Pseudonocardia sp. HH130630-07: one gene and its partner. The protein of the gene in region 1 interacts with the protein of each later gene in a pairwise test. Links are inferred from orthologs where the notes say so. Each region holds a gene or a part of one and is shown on either strand. Other genes may lie near its edges.

The links.
Region 2: the proteins of AFB00_RS08385 (region 1) and clpS interact in binary tests that used the Escherichia coli proteins (3 or more experiments, as listed by UniProt). The link is inferred for Pseudonocardia sp. HH130630-07 from one-to-one orthologs.

The regions. Positions count from the first base shown.
Region 1 is NZ_CP013854.1:1,750,289-1,758,968, forward strand. What follows is about bases 2,471-5,213. They hold AFB00_RS08385 (Dps family protein), read left to right. Parts: upstream 2,471-3,440; coding sequence 3,441-3,986; downstream 3,987-5,213. Other genes in these bases: AFB00_RS08375 (cobalamin B12-binding domain-containing protein), read left to right, coding at 2,471-2,847; AFB00_RS08380 (STAS domain-containing protein), read left to right, coding at 2,844-3,203; AFB00_RS33040 (hypothetical protein), read left to right, coding at 3,265-3,402; AFB00_RS08390 (DUF3040 domain-containing protein), read right to left, coding at 4,081-4,404; AFB00_RS08395 (metal-dependent transcriptional regulator), read right to left, coding at 4,533-5,213. Outside these bases: AFB00_RS08370 (PP2C family protein-serine/threonine phosphatase), read left to right, coding at 119-1,753; more of AFB00_RS08375, read left to right, coding at 1,750-2,470; more of AFB00_RS08395, read right to left, coding at 5,214-5,234; AFB00_RS08400 (TetR/AcrR family transcriptional regulator), read right to left, coding at 5,244-5,774; AFB00_RS08405 (DMT family transporter), read right to left, coding at 5,767-6,096; AFB00_RS08410 (nicotianamine synthase family protein), read left to right, coding at 6,222-7,073; AFB00_RS33045 (hypothetical protein), read left to right, coding at 7,125-7,265; AFB00_RS08415 (response regulator transcription factor), read left to right, coding at 7,330-8,049; AFB00_RS08420 (sensor histidine kinase), read left to right, coding at 8,074-8,680.
Region 2 is NZ_CP013854.1:3,820,599-3,829,336, forward strand. The notes cover bases 2,001-4,801. They hold clpS (ATP-dependent Clp protease adapter ClpS), read left to right. Parts: upstream 2,001-3,153; coding sequence 3,154-3,450; downstream 3,451-4,801. Other genes in these bases: AFB00_RS18135 (nicotinate phosphoribosyltransferase), read right to left, coding at 2,001-3,115; AFB00_RS18145 (DUF2017 domain-containing protein), read left to right, coding at 3,447-3,995; AFB00_RS18150 (bifunctional metallophosphatase/5'-nucleotidase), read right to left, coding at 4,003-4,801. In the rest of the region: AFB00_RS18125 (BCCT family transporter), read left to right, coding at 1-1,170; AFB00_RS18130 (isochorismatase family protein), read right to left, coding at 1,204-1,779; more of AFB00_RS18135, read right to left, coding at 1,781-2,000; more of AFB00_RS18150, read right to left, coding at 4,802-5,691; AFB00_RS18155 (Mov34/MPN/PAD-1 family protein), read left to right, coding at 5,825-6,319; AFB00_RS18160 (MoaD/ThiS family protein), read left to right, coding at 6,443-6,718; AFB00_RS18165 (PLP-dependent cysteine synthase family protein), read left to right, coding at 6,776-7,723; AFB00_RS18170 (rhomboid family intramembrane serine protease), read left to right, coding at 7,775-8,389; murI (glutamate racemase), read left to right, coding at 8,386-8,738. UniProt on the Escherichia coli protein: Involved in the modulation of the specificity of the ClpAP-mediated ATP-dependent protein degradation.

The DNA of each region.
Region 1 (8,680 bases):
AACCGCTGCCGGGCCCGGCCGCCGTGTGCCGGCCGGGCCCGGCAGCGGTACCGTCGGGTACTCCACCTGGGACACTTGGGTGCCGATCCCCGGCCGGACGAGGAGGCCAGGAAGCGACGTGACGGAGCCGACGACCGGTGTGGCCGGCCCACTCGCCGAGACCCGCTGGGCAGGAGCGCCGTGTGCCGCCGTGACGGTGCACGGCGACGGCACCGTGCTCGATGCGAACGACGCCGCCCGGGCGATGCTCCCGCAGCTGCGCACCGGTGAGCCGGTGTCCCGCGTCGTCCCCTGGCTGTCCACCGCGCACGCCGCCTCCGCGGGGTCCGCGCCGGCACCGTTCGCCGACGTCGTCGACGGGCGGGCGCTCGAGGTCCAGCCGGTGCGCCACGACGACGACTCGGTGACCTGGTGGCTCATCGACGTCACCGACGTCCAGTCGATCTGCGACGAGCTGCGGGTCGAGCAGGCCCGCGCGGCGTTCCTCTCGGAGGCGTCGGCCGCCCTGCTCGGATCGCTCAACCTGCTGCGCTGCATGGAGGTGACCGCCGAGCTCGCGGTCGGCAACCTGGCCGACGGTGCGCTGGTGCTGACCCCGTCCCAGCGCGGCCGGTTCCAGCTCGTCACCGCGGTGGCGGGTGCGTCCGGCCCGCCGCGCGGCACCCTGCTGCGGATCGACCCGGACGAGGTTCCCGGCCTGGCCGAGGCCCTGCGCGGGTTCCCGCCGGTGCCCTCGCGGTGGATCGACCCGTCGGTCGCGCCGTCCTGGATCACCCCGGAGGACTTCGGCGCGGTCGGCTCGATCGTCGTGACGCCGCTGCCCGGACACGGGATCCCGGCGGGCGCGCTGGTGCTGCTGCGCCGGGCGGGTTCCGGTCCGTTCAGCGAGGGCGAGGAGACGACCGCCCGCGAGTTCGCCGCGCGGGCCGGCCTGGCCATGTCCGCGGCCCGGATGTTCGCCCAGCAGGCCTCGATCACCGAGACCCTGATGCGCGACCTGCTCCCGCCGACGCTGCAGCACGTCGGCGGCGTCGACTTCGCGGGCGGTTACCGCCCCGCCCAGGACCACGAGCGGGTCGGTGGCGACTTCTACGACGTCCACCCGCCGAACGAGCACACCGACGAGACGCTCGCCGTGCTCGGCGACGTGTGCGGCAAGGGCCTGGAGGCGGCCGTGCTCACCGGCCGGATCCGCAGCGCACTGCACGCGCTGCGGCCGATGGCCGGCGACCACCTGCGGCTGCTCCGCCTGCTGAACGACGCCCTGCTCAGCGACCAGCACGCCCGGTTCGTCACCCTGGTGCTGGCGTCGGTCGCCCGCGAGGGTGCCGACGTGCGGTTGCGGCTGACCTGCGCCGGGCACCCACCGCCGTTGATCATCCGGGCGGACGGCAGGGCCGAGGAGGCCGCGACGCTCGGCACCCTGGTCGGCGCGCTGCCCACGATCGAGGCGACGACCTACGAGACGCGGCTGGCTCCCGGCGAGACCTGCCTGCTCTACACCGACGGCATCACCGAGGGCCGGGGCGGCCCGCTCGGCGGCGATCAGTTCGGCGAGGAGCGGCTGCAGCGGTCCGCGGCGGAGTGCGCGGGACTGCCGGCCGAGGCCGTCGTCGAGCGGATCCAGATGCTGGCGACCGAGTGGGTCGGCCACAACACCCACGACGACATGGCCGTGCTCGCGATCACCGCGCCCCGCGGGCAGCACCTCACCGCCGTCGGCGGGCACGGCCGGGGCAGGTACACCGCATGATCGCCCGCTACGTCGACCTGCTCTGGGACGCCGTGGTCCGCGGTGACGAGTACACCGCCGTCGACGTCGTCGTCGACGCGGTCCGCGACGGCATCGACCCCGAGTCGATCCTGATCGACGTGATCGGCGCCGTGCAGGCCCGGGTCGGGGCCGAGTGGGCGGCCAACCGCATCTCGGTCGCCACCGAGCACGCCGCGACCGCGATCAACGAGCGCGTGGTCGGCACCCTCGCGATGACCGGGGACCGCGGTTCCGGGGAGCGGGGCCGGATCACCGTCGCCTGCGTGGACGGCGAGTGGCACGCGCTGCCCGCGCGGCTGCTGGCCGAGGTCCTGCGGCTGCGCGGGTTCACCGTCGACTACCTCGGGGCCCAGGTACCGGCCCCGCACCTGGTCACCCACCTGCACCGGACCGGGCCGGACGCGGTGGCGCTGTCGTCGTCGATCGCCACCCGGCTGCCGACCGCGCACGCGACGATCTCGGCGTGCCAGGCGGCCGGGGTCCCGGTGATCGTCGGCGGGGCCGCCTTCGGCGCGGACGGCCGGCACGCCCGGCTGCTCGGCGCGGACGCGTGGGCCCCCGACGCCCGGTCGGCCGCGGACACCCTCGCCTCCGGGCTGCCGGCCCCGGCGCACCCGCACGCGCAGCCGCTGGACGACCTGCCGCACCTGTCGGACCAGGAGTTCACCCTGGTCAGCCGGAACACGCCGAAGCTCGTCGCGACCGTGCTGGACCGGCTGCCCGAGCGGCTCCCGGTGATGGCGTCCTACGACGACGAGCAGCGCCTGCGTACGGCCGAGGACGTCCGGCACATCGTCGACTTCCTCTGCGTCGCCCTCTACACCGGCGACGCCCAGGTGTTCACCGACTTCCTCGACTGGACGGCGTCGGTGCTGACCGCGCGGTCCGTGCCGGCCCGGGTGCTGCCCCCGGTGCTGGACCTGCTGGCCGACGAGCTGCGCGACTTCACCCGCGCCGCCGAGCTGCTGCGCTCGGCCTCCGCCCGGCGGACCGCGGCGGACGCGGAACCGGCCGACGCGACGGTGGAGGCGGCCGGGGCGGGGGCACTGGACCGGACGGGGAGGCCCGCATGAGTGACGCGCGAGAGCTCTCGCTGACCTGGAGCAGCCCGCAGCCGGGCGTCGTGTGCGCGGCCGTCGCCGGGGACCTCGACTACGAGAGCGCCGACACGCTGACCTCGGAGGTCGGTGCCCGGCTGCACCGGGGCGGGCTGCGCGAGCTGCACCTGGACTGCGGTGGGCTCGGCTACTGCGACTCCTACGGCCTGTCCTCGCTGCTGATGGTGCGGCGCCGGACGGCGGCCGCGGGCGTCGTCCTGCACCTGGACAACCGCCGGCCCGCGCTGGAGCGCCTGCTGCAGGTCACCCGGACGCTCGACCACCTCGTCGGCGGGGCGGGCCGCAGCCGCGAGGAACTGTCCGACACCTGATCCAGCTCACATCCGCACCGCGGCGTACATGGTCCCCGGCGTGCGCGGGTACCCGCCGTCCGTGACGACGCCGAACGATCGCGGCCCGGTGCCGACCGAGCAGAGCGACACGCCCGTGGACGAGTCCCCGGACGGCGACGGCGTGCACCTGGGCGAGCAGCCCGTCCGCCGGGACGACGACCGTCCCGCCGCGTCCTGACCATCCCGCACCGCTCTCCGGAAGGAGCACCGAACACCATGGGCACCATCCGTTACACCGTTCCGGGCCTGGAGCACGGCGACGCCGAGCAGGTCGTCGCGCTGCTGCAGAACCGTCTGCACGCGCTGAACGACCTCCAGCTCACGCTCAAGCACGTGCACTGGAACGTCATCGGACCGAACTTCATCGCGGTGCACGAGATGCTGGACCCGCAGGTCGAAGCGGTCCGCGGGTTCGTCGACGACGTCGCGGAGCGGATCGCCACGCTGGGCGGCTCGCCGGACGGCACGCCGGGCGCGCTCGTCCGCGAGCGCACCTGGGACGACTACTCGATCGGCCGTGACCACGCCATCGCCCACCTCGGCGCGCTCGACCTCGTCTACACCGGGGTCATCGGCGACCACCGCAGCCAGATCGAGAAGCTGGAGACCCTCGACCCGGTCACCCAGGACATGCTCATCGCCCAGGCCGGGGCGCTCGAGCAGTACCAGTGGTTCGTCCGCGCGCACCTGGAGAACTCCGACGGTTCGCTGAACACCGCGGGCAACGCGACCGAGGCCGGCGCGGCGAACGCCGCGCGGTAACGACTCCCGCGCCGAGGCTCCCGGGCCCGGTTCCCGCACCGCGGGGGCCGGAACCACCGTTCCTTGCACAGGCCCGGCCGGGCCCGACCTCGTCCTAGAGCTCGTTGCGCCGGCGGGCCCACACGACGCACGCGGCCGGGATGCCGATCAGCAGCACCCCGAACACCACGGCCGGGGCGACGACCGGCGGCAGCCAGGTCACGACCAGGGCGAACAGCACGGCGACGGTCATCACCGCGCCGACGACCCACCAGCGCAGCGGGGTCCCGGTGCGGCGCACCGGCGGATGCTCGATGCCCTCGGTCCCGGAGAGCCGATGGGCCAGGCCGGGATCGTCGCGCTGGGTCGCCGCGGCGATCTGCGCGAGCGCGCGACGCTCGTCGTCGTCGAGCGGTCTCTCGGGCCGGTCCTGCCGCACGGGGGCTCCTTCGGCGGTGCGCGGGGAACGCGTCCGCCGAGCGTAGGCAGGAGTGGCGGCCACAGCCAGCCGTACCAGGTGATACGGCCGTTAGGGACGAATAGTCCCGAAAGTGTGGTTCGCCCGGATCAGCTGCTCTCGGTGGCGCCGACCCAGAGCGCCCGGGCGAGGGTCGGGCCCCACTCGTGCTCGGCGTCGGAGGCCGCACGGTCCGCGGTCCGGCGCAGCCGCACCACGTACGGACCCTCGAACGGCTTGCGGGTGAGCAGATCGACCCGGTCGCCGAGCCGGACGTCGTGCGCGTCGAGGTAGCGGAGCACCTCGGGATCGGTGTCGTCGACGCGGACCAGCTCACCGCCCTCGCCGAACCGCAGCTCGGGCAACCGGCGCGCCTCGATCACGGGCAGCCGCCCGTCCCGGCCCGGGATCGGGTCGCCGTGCGGGTCGAACCGCGGGTGGCCGAGCCGGTCGTCGATCCGGTCGAGCAGCCGGTCGGAGACGGCGTGCTCGAGGGACTCGGCCTCCTCGTGCACCTCGTCCCAGGCCAGGTCCAGCTCGGTGACCAGGAACATCTCGATCAACCGGTGCCGGCGGACGACCGCCAGCGCCGACTCCCGGCCGGCCTCGGTGAGGGTGATGCCCGCGTACCGGGCGTGGTCGACCAGACCGGCGTCGACCAGCTTGCGGACCATCCCGGACGCCGACGGCGACGACACCCCCAGACGCTCGGCCAGCGCGGAGACGCCCACCGACCCCTCCCACCGCTCGGCGAGCAGGAAGATCGTCTTCAGGTAGTTCTCCACGGACTCCGAGTGGCGATCCGGGCTCATGGCCCCACGTTATCCCGTGCGGCACACGAGCCGGGCGAGCGCCGCGGTGTCGCACGGCGAGCCGAGGGCGGCCGCCAGGAACAACCCGTTCGCCGCCGCGACGAGCAGCGACCGGACCTCCGGATCGCCGGGGACCAGGCGCTGCGCCGCACCGGCGAGCGCGGTGTCCCAGCGGTGCAGCTCCGCCCGCAGCTCGTCGCGCCGGGCGGCGTGCAGCAGCAGCTCGTACTCGGCGACGGTGCGCAGCCGGTCCTGGCGGGCGCAGTCCTCGATGAGCCCGACCAGGTCCTCGACCGTCGCGATCGCGGCCAGCCGGGCGACGTAGTCGTCGTTGACGTCGGTCAGGGCCGCGACGAGCAGGTCGTCGACCGTGGCGAAGTAGTAGAGCACCGCGCTCGGGGGCACCCCGGCCTCGGCCGCGACCGCCCGCTGGGTCACCGCGGCCGTGCCGCGCCGGCCGACCAGGCGCATCGTCGCCTCCAGCAGGGCCCGGCGGCGGCGCTCGCCCTTGCGCAACCGGCCGTCGCCCGGTTCAGGCATGCGAGGTGTTCCCGCCCAGCTCCAGGGCCAGCACCCCGCAGATCACCAGCACGATCCCGCCCGCCTGGACCCAGCTGAGCGACTCGCCGAGGAACAGCGCGCCGATCACCGCGACCAGCGCGACACCCACCGCGGCCCAGACGCCGTAGGCGACACCGAGCGCCATTCCCCTGGTCAGCGCCTGGGACAGCGCCCAGAACGCCGTCCCGTACCCGGCCACGGTGACCAGCGAGGGCAGCAACCGGCTGAACCCGTTCGACGCGCGCAGCGAGAGCGTCGCCGTCACCTCGGCGCCCACCGCGAGCGCCAGCCATCCCCACATCGGTCTTCCTCCTCGTCCGTGCTTCCGTCCCCAGGCTAGACCAACTCCTGAGCATTTGCTCCATTTTCTACGCCACCCGGACGACCCACATGCATAACGGTTTTCATTGGATACGGTGGATCATCGTGACCACGCAGAGCAGTCGTCCGATCACAGTTCCCCACCCGCCACGCGGTGCCGACGCCGAGAACCGGACGGCGCAGCGGCTGGTCGCACTGCGGGCCCTGCTGGAGCGGACCGACCTGCGTCCCGGGGCCGAGGTCGACGCCGCGTTCTCCGAGCTGGTGCGGCTGTGCTGTCATCCGCCGGCCGGCTGCACCGGCGGGGTGCTGGCACGGGTCGCGGCGCACTCCGCCGGGCTGCGGGCGCTGAGCTCGGCGGGCGAGGGGCACATGGAGCGGCACTGGGCCCGGCGCATCGCGACCGCCGCCGATCCGGCCGCCGAGCTGGACCGGTTCCCCTACCTGGGCAACTACCACGACCTCGTCCGGCTGGAGCTGGCCGCGCTCGCCGCGGTGGGGCGCCCGGTGCCGCGCCGGGCCGTGGTGCTGGGCTCGGGGCCGCTGCCGCTCACCGGGCTGGTGCTGGCCGCCCGGCACGGCGTCGACGTCGTGCACGTCGACCGGGACCCGGAGGCGGCCCGGGCCGGTGCCGCGGTGGCCACCGCGCTCGGGATCGGGGCCCGCACCGTGTGCACCGACGTCGCCGACGTCGGGCCGGACGTCCTGGCCGGGGCCGACCTGGTGCTGCTCGGCGCGCTCGTGGGCACCGACGCGGCGGCGAAGGACCGCATCACCTCCCGGATCGCGGCCGCGGCGCCGGAGGCCACCCAGCTGGTGCGCACCGCGGCGGGCCTGCGGACGCTGCTCTACCCCGAGGTGACGGCCGCCGACCTGACCGGCCTGGACGTCCTGCTGGAGGTCCATCCCCGCACCGACGTCGTGAACTCGGTGCTGGTGGCGACCGCCCGCCGATGACGCCGCCGCCGGGACTGGACCCGGCGGCCGGCCCGGTGGTGCGGTGTACCCGTGCCCGACGACGAGCCCGGCGATCCCGTCTGCTGGCTGGACCGGTTGTGCCCGGAGTGCGGGGCCATGCCGTCCGACGAGCCCGCCCCGGCCGACGGCGGACCGCGCCGCTGCTGGCGCTGCGGGCTTGCGATCCGCTGACGATCACGGGCCTCCCGGCGCGCCCGGTTCGACCGCGGGCCCCGGATCGGGTGCACTGTCCGGCGTGACGCGGACCCGGGTACTGCTGGTCGACGACGACGTCCGGGTCGGCCGCTCGCTCGTGCTCGCACTCGACGACGAGGGTTTCGCCGTCGACGTCGTGCACACCGGGGAGGACGCGCTGGAGCGGGCCGGTGACCCGGACGTCGACGTCGTCCTGCTGGACCTGATGCTGCCCGGCATCGACGGCTTCACCGTGTGCCGCAGGCTCCGCGACGCGGGTGACCTGCCGATCATCATGGTGACGGCGCGGTCGGACTCCGCGGACGTCATCACCGGGCTGGAGGCAGGCGCCGACGACTACGTCACCAAACCGCTGGTCGCCGGCGAGCTCGCCGCCCGGGTGCGCGCCCTGCTGCGGCGCCGCCGGCCGGCTCCGGCCGCCCCGCGGCGGGTGACGCTGGGCGAGGTGGAGCTGCGCCCGGACGAGGGTGTCGCGCTGCGGGCCGGTGCGCCCGTGCACCTCACCCGGACCGAGTTCCGGCTGCTCAGCGAGCTCGCCGCGGCGGAGGGCCGGATCGTCACCCGGGACGAGCTGCTGTCGCGGGTGTGGGGCTACGAGTACCACGGCGACACCCGGCTGCTCGACGTCCACGTGCGCCGGCTGCGCCGCAAGGTCGAGGCCGACCCGGACCGGCCGACGGTCGTGCTGACCGTGCGCGGGGCCGGGTACAAGGTGGGGCACGTGCCGGACCCCGACCCGGTGCCCGGCCGGGCCGGGTGAGCCGGCGCGGCACAATGAGGGCCCGTGCTGAACCGTCTGCCGCTGCGCCGGCTGCCCCTGCGCCACCGCGTCGGGCTCGCGTTCGCCCTGGTCTCGCTGGTGGTGACCGGCCTGTTCGGCACGGTGACCTGGAACCTGGCCACCGGGTACCTGGTCGACCAGCGGGTCGAGGGTGCGACCCGGCAGGCCGACGTCAACGTCCGGCTGGTCGAGCGGGCGCTGGCCGACCGGACCGACTCCGACGGGCTCGGTGACCTGCTCACCGGGCTCGCCGGGACCCCGGACACGAGTGTCCTGCTGCACCGCGGCGGCAGCTGGACCACCAGCGGGCGCGACGTCGATCCGGAGCTGCTCCCCCGGCCGTTGCTGGAGCTGGCGCAGTCCGGCACCCCGGCCCGGCAGCGGCTGACGATCGGCGGGATGCCGGCGCTGGTCGTCGCCGTGCCGCTGCCGGGCGGCGACCTGTTCGTCGAGGTCTTCCCGCTGGACCAGCTCGACGCGACCCTGCGGTTCCTCGGACTGCTCCTCGCCGCCGGGGTCGCGATCAGCGCGGTGCTCGGCCTGGCGCTCGGGCACCGCGCGGGGCGCCGGGCGCTGCTCCCGCTCACCGAGCTGACCAGGGCCGCCGGCC
Region 2 (8,738 bases), 2.1 Mb from region 1 along the record:
TTCGGCTCCGCCGCCTCACTCGGCTTCGGCGCCTACCAGATCGGCGGCGGCATGCAGACCGTCGGCTGGGTCGACGGCCAGGTCGGCGCCCCCGTCCTCGCCGCCGTCATCGTCGTGCTCACCGCCGCGTTCGTCCTCTCGGCGGTCTCCGGCGTCGCCCGCGGCATCCAGTGGCTGTCCAACACCAACATGGTGCTCGCCGCCGCGCTGGCGGTGTTCGTGTTCGTGGTCGGCCCGACGGTGCTGATCCTGGACCTCCTCCCGACGACGATCGGGGCCTATTTCTCCCAGTTCTTCGAGATGGTGGCGCGCACCGAGGCGGTCGGCGGGGAGCCGATGCTGGACTGGCTGTCGAGCTGGACGGTCTTCTACTGGGCCTGGTGGATCTCCTGGACGCCGTTCGTCGGGATGTTCCTGGCCCGGATCTCCCGGGGCCGCACCATCCGGGAGTTCGTCGGCGGCGTCATCCTCGCGCCGAGCCTGGTCTCGCTGGTGTGGTTCTGCGTCTTCGGCGGGACCGCGATCACCCAGGTGCAGGACGGCGTCACCGAGTTCTCCGACGACTCCGACGTCCAGCTGTTCCAGATGCTGGCCGCCTACCCGTGGGCGACCTTCACCGGGCTGCTCGTCATGGCCCTGGTGGCGATCTTCTTCGTCTCCGGCGCCGACGCCGCGTCGATCGTCATGGGCACGCTGTCCCAGCGCGGCACCATCGAGCCGAGCCGCTGGGTGGTGGTCGTGTGGGGCGCCGCGATGGGCGCGGTCGCCGTGCTGATGCTGGCCACCGGCGGGGAGGACGCGCTCGGTGGCATCCAGGACCTGACCATCCTGGTCGCCGCACCGTTCGTCGTGATCATGGTGCTGCTGTGCCTGGCCCTGCACCGGGACCTGCGCCGCGACCGGATCATCCTGCGGAGCATCAAGGGGACCGAGGTCATCGAGCAGGCGGTGGACTGGGCCACCGACCGCCACGGCGACGACTTCTACGTGAAGGTCGGGACCTTCGGCCGCGACGACGGGGACCCGCCGGCCCCCGCGGGAACGGACGGGACCGCACCCGGCACACCGGACGGCGGCCGGGCCGGACCCGGCGACGGGGCCGGCGACCGGTCCGGTGACGACGAGCCGGATCCGGGCGAGCGGGCCGGGGCGGCCCACCGCGGCGACTGACCGGTCGCACGCAGCGGCCGGGGTACCGCGGGCTCACCCGCCGGGGCGCTCCCCGTCGATCCGCACCCCGGCCGCGCGCAGCTCCGCCAGCGCCCGCTCCGTCGTCCCCGCCGCGACCCCGGCACAGTGCCCGAGCAGGACCGCGGTCGTCAGCCCGAGCCGGGCCGCGTCCAGCGCGGTGGCCAGCACGCAGTGGTCGGTCGCGAGCCCGACGACGTCGACCGCGGTGACCCCGCGCGCGTCCAGCCAGTCCGCGAGCGGCGTACCGGACTCGTTGTCGCTCGCGCCCTCGAACCCGGAGTAGGCGCTGGTGTAGGCGCCCTTGTCGAAGACGCACTCGATCGGCGCGACGTCCAGCGCGGGATGGAACGACGCCCCGGGCGTCCCGGCCCGGCAGTGCGGCGGCCACGAGTCGACGAAGTCCGGGGTGCCGGAGAAGTGCGGCCCGGGATCGACGTGCACGTCCCGGGTGGCGACGACGTGGTCGTACCCGCCACCGGTCGCGAGCGCCCCGATCCCGGCGGCGACGGCGGCCCCGCCGGTGACGGCGAGCGATCCGCCCTCGCAGAAGTCGTTCTGCACGTCGACGACGATCAGCGCCCTGGCCATCTCAGCTCTCCGATCCGGGGGTGCGGAACGTGGTCGGGATCGCGGGCTCCCCGCGGGAGAGCTTCAGCCCCTCCCAGGGGACGGCGACCAGCGCGGTGCGCAGCCGGTCCCGGGCGGCCTCCAGGCCGGTGTGCTCGGGCGCCGCGACGACCGACCCGGCCCGGACGAGCGGGACCGGCAGCGTCCGGTCGTGCGGGCCCAGCCGCGGCGCCTCGTCGTGCGGGTGCACGACCTCCTCGACCGCCGTCCCGGTCGGCTTGAACCGGCGCACCGCCGACTTCCGCCCGCCGCGGGACTCCTTGGCGCTCGACCGCTTGCTCACCGGCCGCCCGTCGACCTCGACAAGCTTGTAGACCATGCCGGCGGTCGGGGCGCCGGAGCCGGTCGCGACCGAGGTGCCGACGCCGTAGGAGTCGACCGGCTCGGCGCGCAGCGAGGCGATGGCGTACTCGTCGAGATCGCCGGAGAGCACGATCCGGGTCCCGGTCGCGCCGAGCGCGTCCAGCTGGTCGCGGGCCTGGCGGGCCAGCTCGCCGAGGTCTCCGGAGTCGATCCGGATCGCGCCCAGGCCGGTCCCGGCGGCGGCGACGGCGTTCGCGATCCCGGCCCGGATGTCGTAGGTGTCGACGAGCAGCGTGGTCCCGGTCCCCAGGGCGGCGACCTGGCTCGCGAACGCGGACGGCTCGTCGTCGTGCAGCAGCACCCAGGCGTGCGCGGCGGTCCCGGCCGTCGGGATGCCGAAGCGGGCGCCGGCGGCGAGGTTCGACGTCGTCGTGAACCCGGCCAGGTAGGCCGAGCGCGCGGCGGCGACGGCGGCCTCCTCGTGGGTGCGCCGCGACCCCATCTCGATCAGCGGGCGCCCGGCCGCCGCGGTCACCATCCGGGCCGCGGCCGAGGCGATCGCGCAGTCGTGGTTGAAGATCGACAGCGCCAGGGTCTCCAGGACGACGGCGTCGGCGAAGCTGCCGGTGACGGTCAGCACCGGGGAGCCGGGGAAGTACAGCTCGCCCTCGGGATAGCCGTCGACGTCGCCGGTGAAGCGGTAGTCCCGCAGCCAGTCCAGGGTGGCCGCGTCGACGACCCCGTCCAGCGCGGCCAGGTCCGCGGCGCCGAACCGGAACCGCTCCAGCGCCTGCAGCAGCCGCCCGGTACCGGCGACGACGCCGTAGCGGCGCCCGTCCGGCAGCCGGCGGGCGAACAGCTCGAAGACGCACCGCCGGTCCGCGGTGCCGTCGGCGAGCGCGGCCGCCACCATCGTCAGCTCGTAGCGGTCGGTCAGGAGCGCCGTGCCGGACTCACTGGTGGTCTCTGTGCCCCCCGGGGCCGAACCGGTCATGGCGGGAGCCTACGGGCGCCTGTGTCACCATGGTCGCCATGACCGCCCCGTCGCCGTCACCCATCGAGCAGGTGTCGCCGGACACCGACGAGGACACCGCCCCGGAGACCCCGTGGCAGGCGATCGTGTGGAACGACCCGGTCAACCTCATGTCGTACGTGACCTACGTGCTGCAGAAGGTCTTCAGCTACCCCGAGGCGAAGGCGACGGCCCTGATGCTCGACGTGCACCACAAGGGCCGGGCCGCCGTGTCCTCCGGGGACAAGGAGACGGTCGAGGGGCACGTCGCCCAGCTGCACGCGGCCGGCCTCTGGGCCACCATGCAGCGCGCATGAACGGCTGGAAGCGCAGCGGGCGCGGCGCGCGGCTCCGCTACACCTCGGGGTTCTCCGGCGAGGAGGCCGCGGTGCTGCGCGGGCTGTTCACGGAGGTCCGGCAGATGCTCGCCGGCCGGGCCGCGCTGGCCCCGGAGGACGAGCTGGCCACCCTGACCGGCATCCGCACCGGCCCCACCAGCCGGCCCACCGACCGGGTGCTCGCCCGGCTGCTGCCCGACTTCACCAGCGAGGACTCCGACCTCGCCGGGGGCCTGCGCTCGCTGCACGAGCCCGCGCTGATCGAGGCCAAGGACCAGGCGGCCGAGACCGTGCTGGACACGCTGCCGGAGTCCGGCGGGCGCCTCGAGCTGACCCCGGAGCAGGCCGACGCCTGGCTGGCCGCGCTGAACGACGTCCGGCTGGCGCTGGGCACGGCCCTCGACGTGAGCGAGGACATGCCCGAGCAGCTGCCCGAGGACGATCCGCGGGCCCGGCACCTCGGCGTCTACCACTGGCTGACCTACGTGCAGGACTCCCTGGTCCGGGTGCGTGTGCAGGGCTGAGCCCGGTTCAGCCGCGGTCGATCCGGTCGGTCGGCGGCGGTGTGAGTCCCGGCGTCGCCTGCAGGTAGGCGACGAACGCGTCCAGGTCCACCGGACCGCCGACCAGCTCGGTCCCGGCGGCGAAGGCGTCGAAGCCGTCCCCCCCGGCGGACAGGAAGTTGTTGACGGCGACCCGGTAGCGGCCGTCGTCGGTGACCGGGGTGCCGTCGACCTCGATCCCGCCGACCCGGTCGCCGGTCACCGCGTACCGGACGTTCGACGACGTCTGCAGCACCGTCGGGCCGTCCTCGACGGTGAACTGCTGGTCGAGCACCGCCCGCAGCTGCGCCCCGGTCAGGGTCATCGTCTGCAGGACGTTGCCGAACGGCTGCACGGTGTAGGCCTGCCCGTAGGTCACCTGCCCGCCGGGCCCCGGGATCAGGTCGGCGCGGACGCCGCCGGGGTTGGTCAGCGCGAGCTGGGCGCCGTCCCCGCGGGACGCGGCGAGCTGGGCGTCGGCGATCACCGTGCCGAGCGGGGACAACCCGGACGGTGCGGCGGCCCGGGGGAGCGGGCCGGCGAGGCTGCCGACCGGGCGCCCGGCCAGCGGGGCCGACTCCGCGACGGCCCGGTCGACGATCTCCTGCGCGGCCGGGTCGGGCGCGACGTCGCGGGTCACGACCTCGTTCCGGGCGGTGGTGGCGGCGCGGTCGACGTCGCCGTCCCCGGTGATCGCGAGGTCGAGCACCGACAGCAGCCGCCCGAACGACAGACCCTGCACGAACGGCCGCGGTGCCCCGGCGGGGTCGGTGGCGGAACAGACGTACTGCTGGTGGGTGTGGGCGGAGAACACGGCGTCGACGTCCGGGGAGACGGCCGCGGCGATCCGCGACCCCGGCCCGCCGGGCTCCACCGGGCAGGCCGACGGGCCGGCGTCCGCGCCGGAGGTCGGGCCCGTCTCGTCGCCCTGGTGCAGCAGCAGGACCTGGGCCCGGACGCCCTGTGCGGTCAGCTCCCGCGACGCCGCGTCGACCGCCGCGACCTCGTCGCCGGCCGTGAGCCCGCGGATCCCGTCCGGGGAGACGAGATCGCCCAGCTCGCTCAGCGTCGCGCCGATGACGCCGATCCGGGTCCCACCGGCCTCGACGACCTGCGTCGCGGGCAGCGCCGGCCGGCCGTCGGCCCCGGTGACGTTCGCGGCCAGCACCGGGAACGACGCGCCGTCGTAGGCGGGGTCGAAGCGGCAGCCGTCGGCCGGGTGGCAGCCACCATCGACGATCCGGCGCAGCTCGTCGATGCCCTCGTCGAACTCGTGGTTGCCGGCCACCGAGGCGGCCACACCCATCCGGTCGAGCAGCTCGACCGTCGGCTCGTCCCGGAACAGGGCCGAGGCCAGCGGGGAGGCCCCGATGTTGTCCCCGGTCGAGAGCAGCACCGAGTCCGGCTGCTCGCCGCGCAACCGGTTCACGTGCGCCGCGAGGTAGGCGGCACCGCCCGCCTCGACCTCGGCGCCGTCGTCGGTGCTCACCTCGGCCGAGGACCCGCTCGGCGGTTCCAGGTTGCCGTGCAGGTCGTTGAACGTGATCAGCCGGACCGTCGAGGAACCCGCGCCGGGCCCGCCCGGGGACCCGGCCGCCCACACGGCGACCCCGGCCACCAGGGCCACGGCGAGCACGGCGGCCAGGACGAACGCGACACGGCGGGTGGAGGCGGGCACGTCGGCAGTATCGGCCCGGATCGCCCGGGTGTCCCGTGGTGCAGGTCACAATCGGGCATTGCCGGTGGATGAACGTTGTGAGCCGGGTCCGAACGGAGTGCGTCCGCACCGGGCGGCCCCGTATCCTCGCCGTGTGCTCGCCATCCGCTCCGATCTGGTCGACGAGATCGTCGCGCACGCCCGCCGGGACTTCCCGGTCGAGGCGTGCGGGCAGCTCGTGGGCCCGGAGACCGGCGCGCACGCCGAGCGGTACGTCCCGATGACCAACGCCGACGAGGTGGCCAGCGACTTCGCGTTCGCCCCGGCCGAGGACATCGCGCTGGAGCGCGACCTCGACGCCCGCGGTGAGCGGCGGATGCTCGTCGTCCACTCGCACACCCGGGTCCCGCGCCGGCCGCTGACCGACACCGGGCTGCCCGAGGCGTACCCGTCGGTCAAGGACGTCGCGCAGATGGAGTGGACCCCCGACCAGCACTGGCTGATCGTCGGCCTGGCCACCGCCGACGGCGAGCCCGAGGTGCGGTCCTACCACCTGGCCGGCGGCGCGATCGTCGAGGACGACCTGGTCGTCGTCGAGTCCTACATGTTCTCCCACACCGGCTCCGACGACGTCCCCGACCGGACCTGATCCACCGTCGGCGCATCCCGCGCAGGCGGTCCGCGGGAATGTCGCCGTACTCCGGCCACGTTGCCGCGTGCAGCAGTACCCGCTGCCCAGCCACCCGCAACGAACCAGGAGTGATCAGCTCAGATGGCCGTCTCCGTCTCCGTCCCCACCATCCTGCGCACCCACACCGGCGGCGAGAAGGCCGTCGAGGCCAAGGGTGACACCGTCGCCGCCGTCATCGACGACCTGGAGTCGCGCCACAGCGGCATCAAGGACCGCCTGATCACCGACGGCAAGCTGCACCGGTTCGTCAACATCTACGTCGACGACGAGGACGTCCGCTTCGCCGGTGGCCTGCAGGCCCCGGTGTCGGACAGCTCGACGCTGACCATCCTCCCGGCCGTCGCCGGCGGACGCTGACCGCTCGATCCACCGGCTCCGGGGCGGGACCCGTCCCGGAGCGCGAAGGGGAGACCCGTGCGTTACGACTCGCTGCTGGACGCCGTCGGCGACACCCCGCTCGTCGGGCTGCCCGCGCTGTCGCCGTCGGAGGACGTCCGACTGTGGGCGAAGCTGGAGGACCGCAACCCCACCGGCTCGATCAAGGACCGGCCCGCGCTGGCCATGATCACCGACGCGGAGAAGCAGGGGCTGCTCACGCCGGGGTGCACGATCCTGGAGCCCACCTCGGGCAACACCGGGATCTCGCTGGCGATGGCCGCCCGGCTCAAGGGCTACCAGCTGGTCTGCGTGATGCCCGAGAACACCTCGGAGGAGCGGCGCCAGCTGCTCGCGATGTACGGCGCGCAGATCATCTCCTCGCCGGCGGCCGGTGGCTCGAACCAGGCCGTCGCCGTCGCGAAACAGCTCGCCGCCGAGCACACCGACTGGGTCATGCTCTACCAGTACGGCAACCCGGCGAACACCGACGCGCACTACCGCGGCACCGGCCCGGAGATCCTGCGCGACCTGCCGCAGATCACCCACTTCGTGGCCGGGCTCGGGACCACCGGCACCCTGGTCGGGGCCGGGCGCTACCTGCGTGAGCACAAGCCCGGCGTGCAGGTCGTCGCGGCCGAGCCCCGCTACGGCGAGCTCGTCTACGGCCTGCGCAACCTGTCCGAGGGCTTCGTCCCCGAGCTGTACGACGAGACCGTGCTGACCGGGCGGTTCTCCGTCGGTTCCTACGACGCGCTGCGCCGCACCCGCCAGCTCGTCGAGTCCGAGGGGATCTTCGCCGGCATCTCGTCGGGGGCGATCCTGCACGCCGCGCTCGGCGTCGCGAACAAGGCGTTCGACGCCGGGGAGCGCGCCGACGTCGTGATGATCATCTGCGACGGCGGCTGGAAGTACCTCTCGACCGGCGCCTACTCGGGCGACCTCGGTTCGGCCGCACAGGGCATCGACGGTCACCTCTGGGCCTGAGCGCCCGCGGATCCCGGCGAAACGGGCACGGGCGCGGGTACCGTCGGTGCCATGACCTCGCCCCTGCCCGGCCGGGCTCCCGCCCGCGTGCTGCCGCCCGCCCCGGCCCGGGCCGCGGTGCTCATGCTCGTCTTCACCGCCGCGCTCTACCTGATCGAGATCATCGACTCGGCCTCCGATGACCTCGTCACGGTGGCCGGAGCGATCTACCCGCGGGACACCTCCGGGCTGAGCGGGATCCTCACCGCACCGCTCATCCACAGCGACTGGGCGCACCTGATCGCGAACACCGTCCCGTTCCTGGTGTTCGGGTTCCTCGCGATGTCCGGCGGCATCGCGCAGTGGTTCGCCGTGACCGCGACCATCTGGGTGGTCAGCGGACTGGGCGTCTGGCTCATCTCGCCGGCGCCGGTGATCGGCGCTTCCACGATCGTCTTCGGCTGGTTCCTGTTCCTGCTGGTCCGCGGCTTCTACGCGCGCAACGCCGGGCAGATCCTGCTCGCGGTGGCGCTGTTCGTCGTGTGGGGCTCGCTGCTGTGGGGCGTGCTGCCGTCCGACCCGATGGTGTCCTGGCAGGGGCACCTGTTCGGGGCCGTCGGCGGGGTGGTCGCCGCGTCCTGGGTGGCGAAGGCCGACCGGCGGCGCGCACCTACCCTGGGGGTGTGAGCAGCGCGGGGATCGACGCACCGATCGGGATCTTCGACTCCGGGGTCGGCGGGCTGACCGTCGCCCGCTCGGTGATCGACCTGCTGCCCGCCGAGCAGCTCGTCTACGTCGGCGACACCGCGCACAGCCCGTACGGGCCCCGCTCGCTGGCCGACATCCGGCGGCTCGCACTCGCGATCGGCGACGAGCTCGTCGAGTCCGGGGTGAAGGCACTGGTCATCGCCTGCAACTCGGCCTCGGCGGCCTGCCTGGCCGACTTCCGGGAGCGGTACCCGGTGCCGGTCGTCGAGGTCGTCCGGCCGGCCGTGCGGCGGGCGGTGGCGACCACCCGCAACGGGCGGATCGGCGT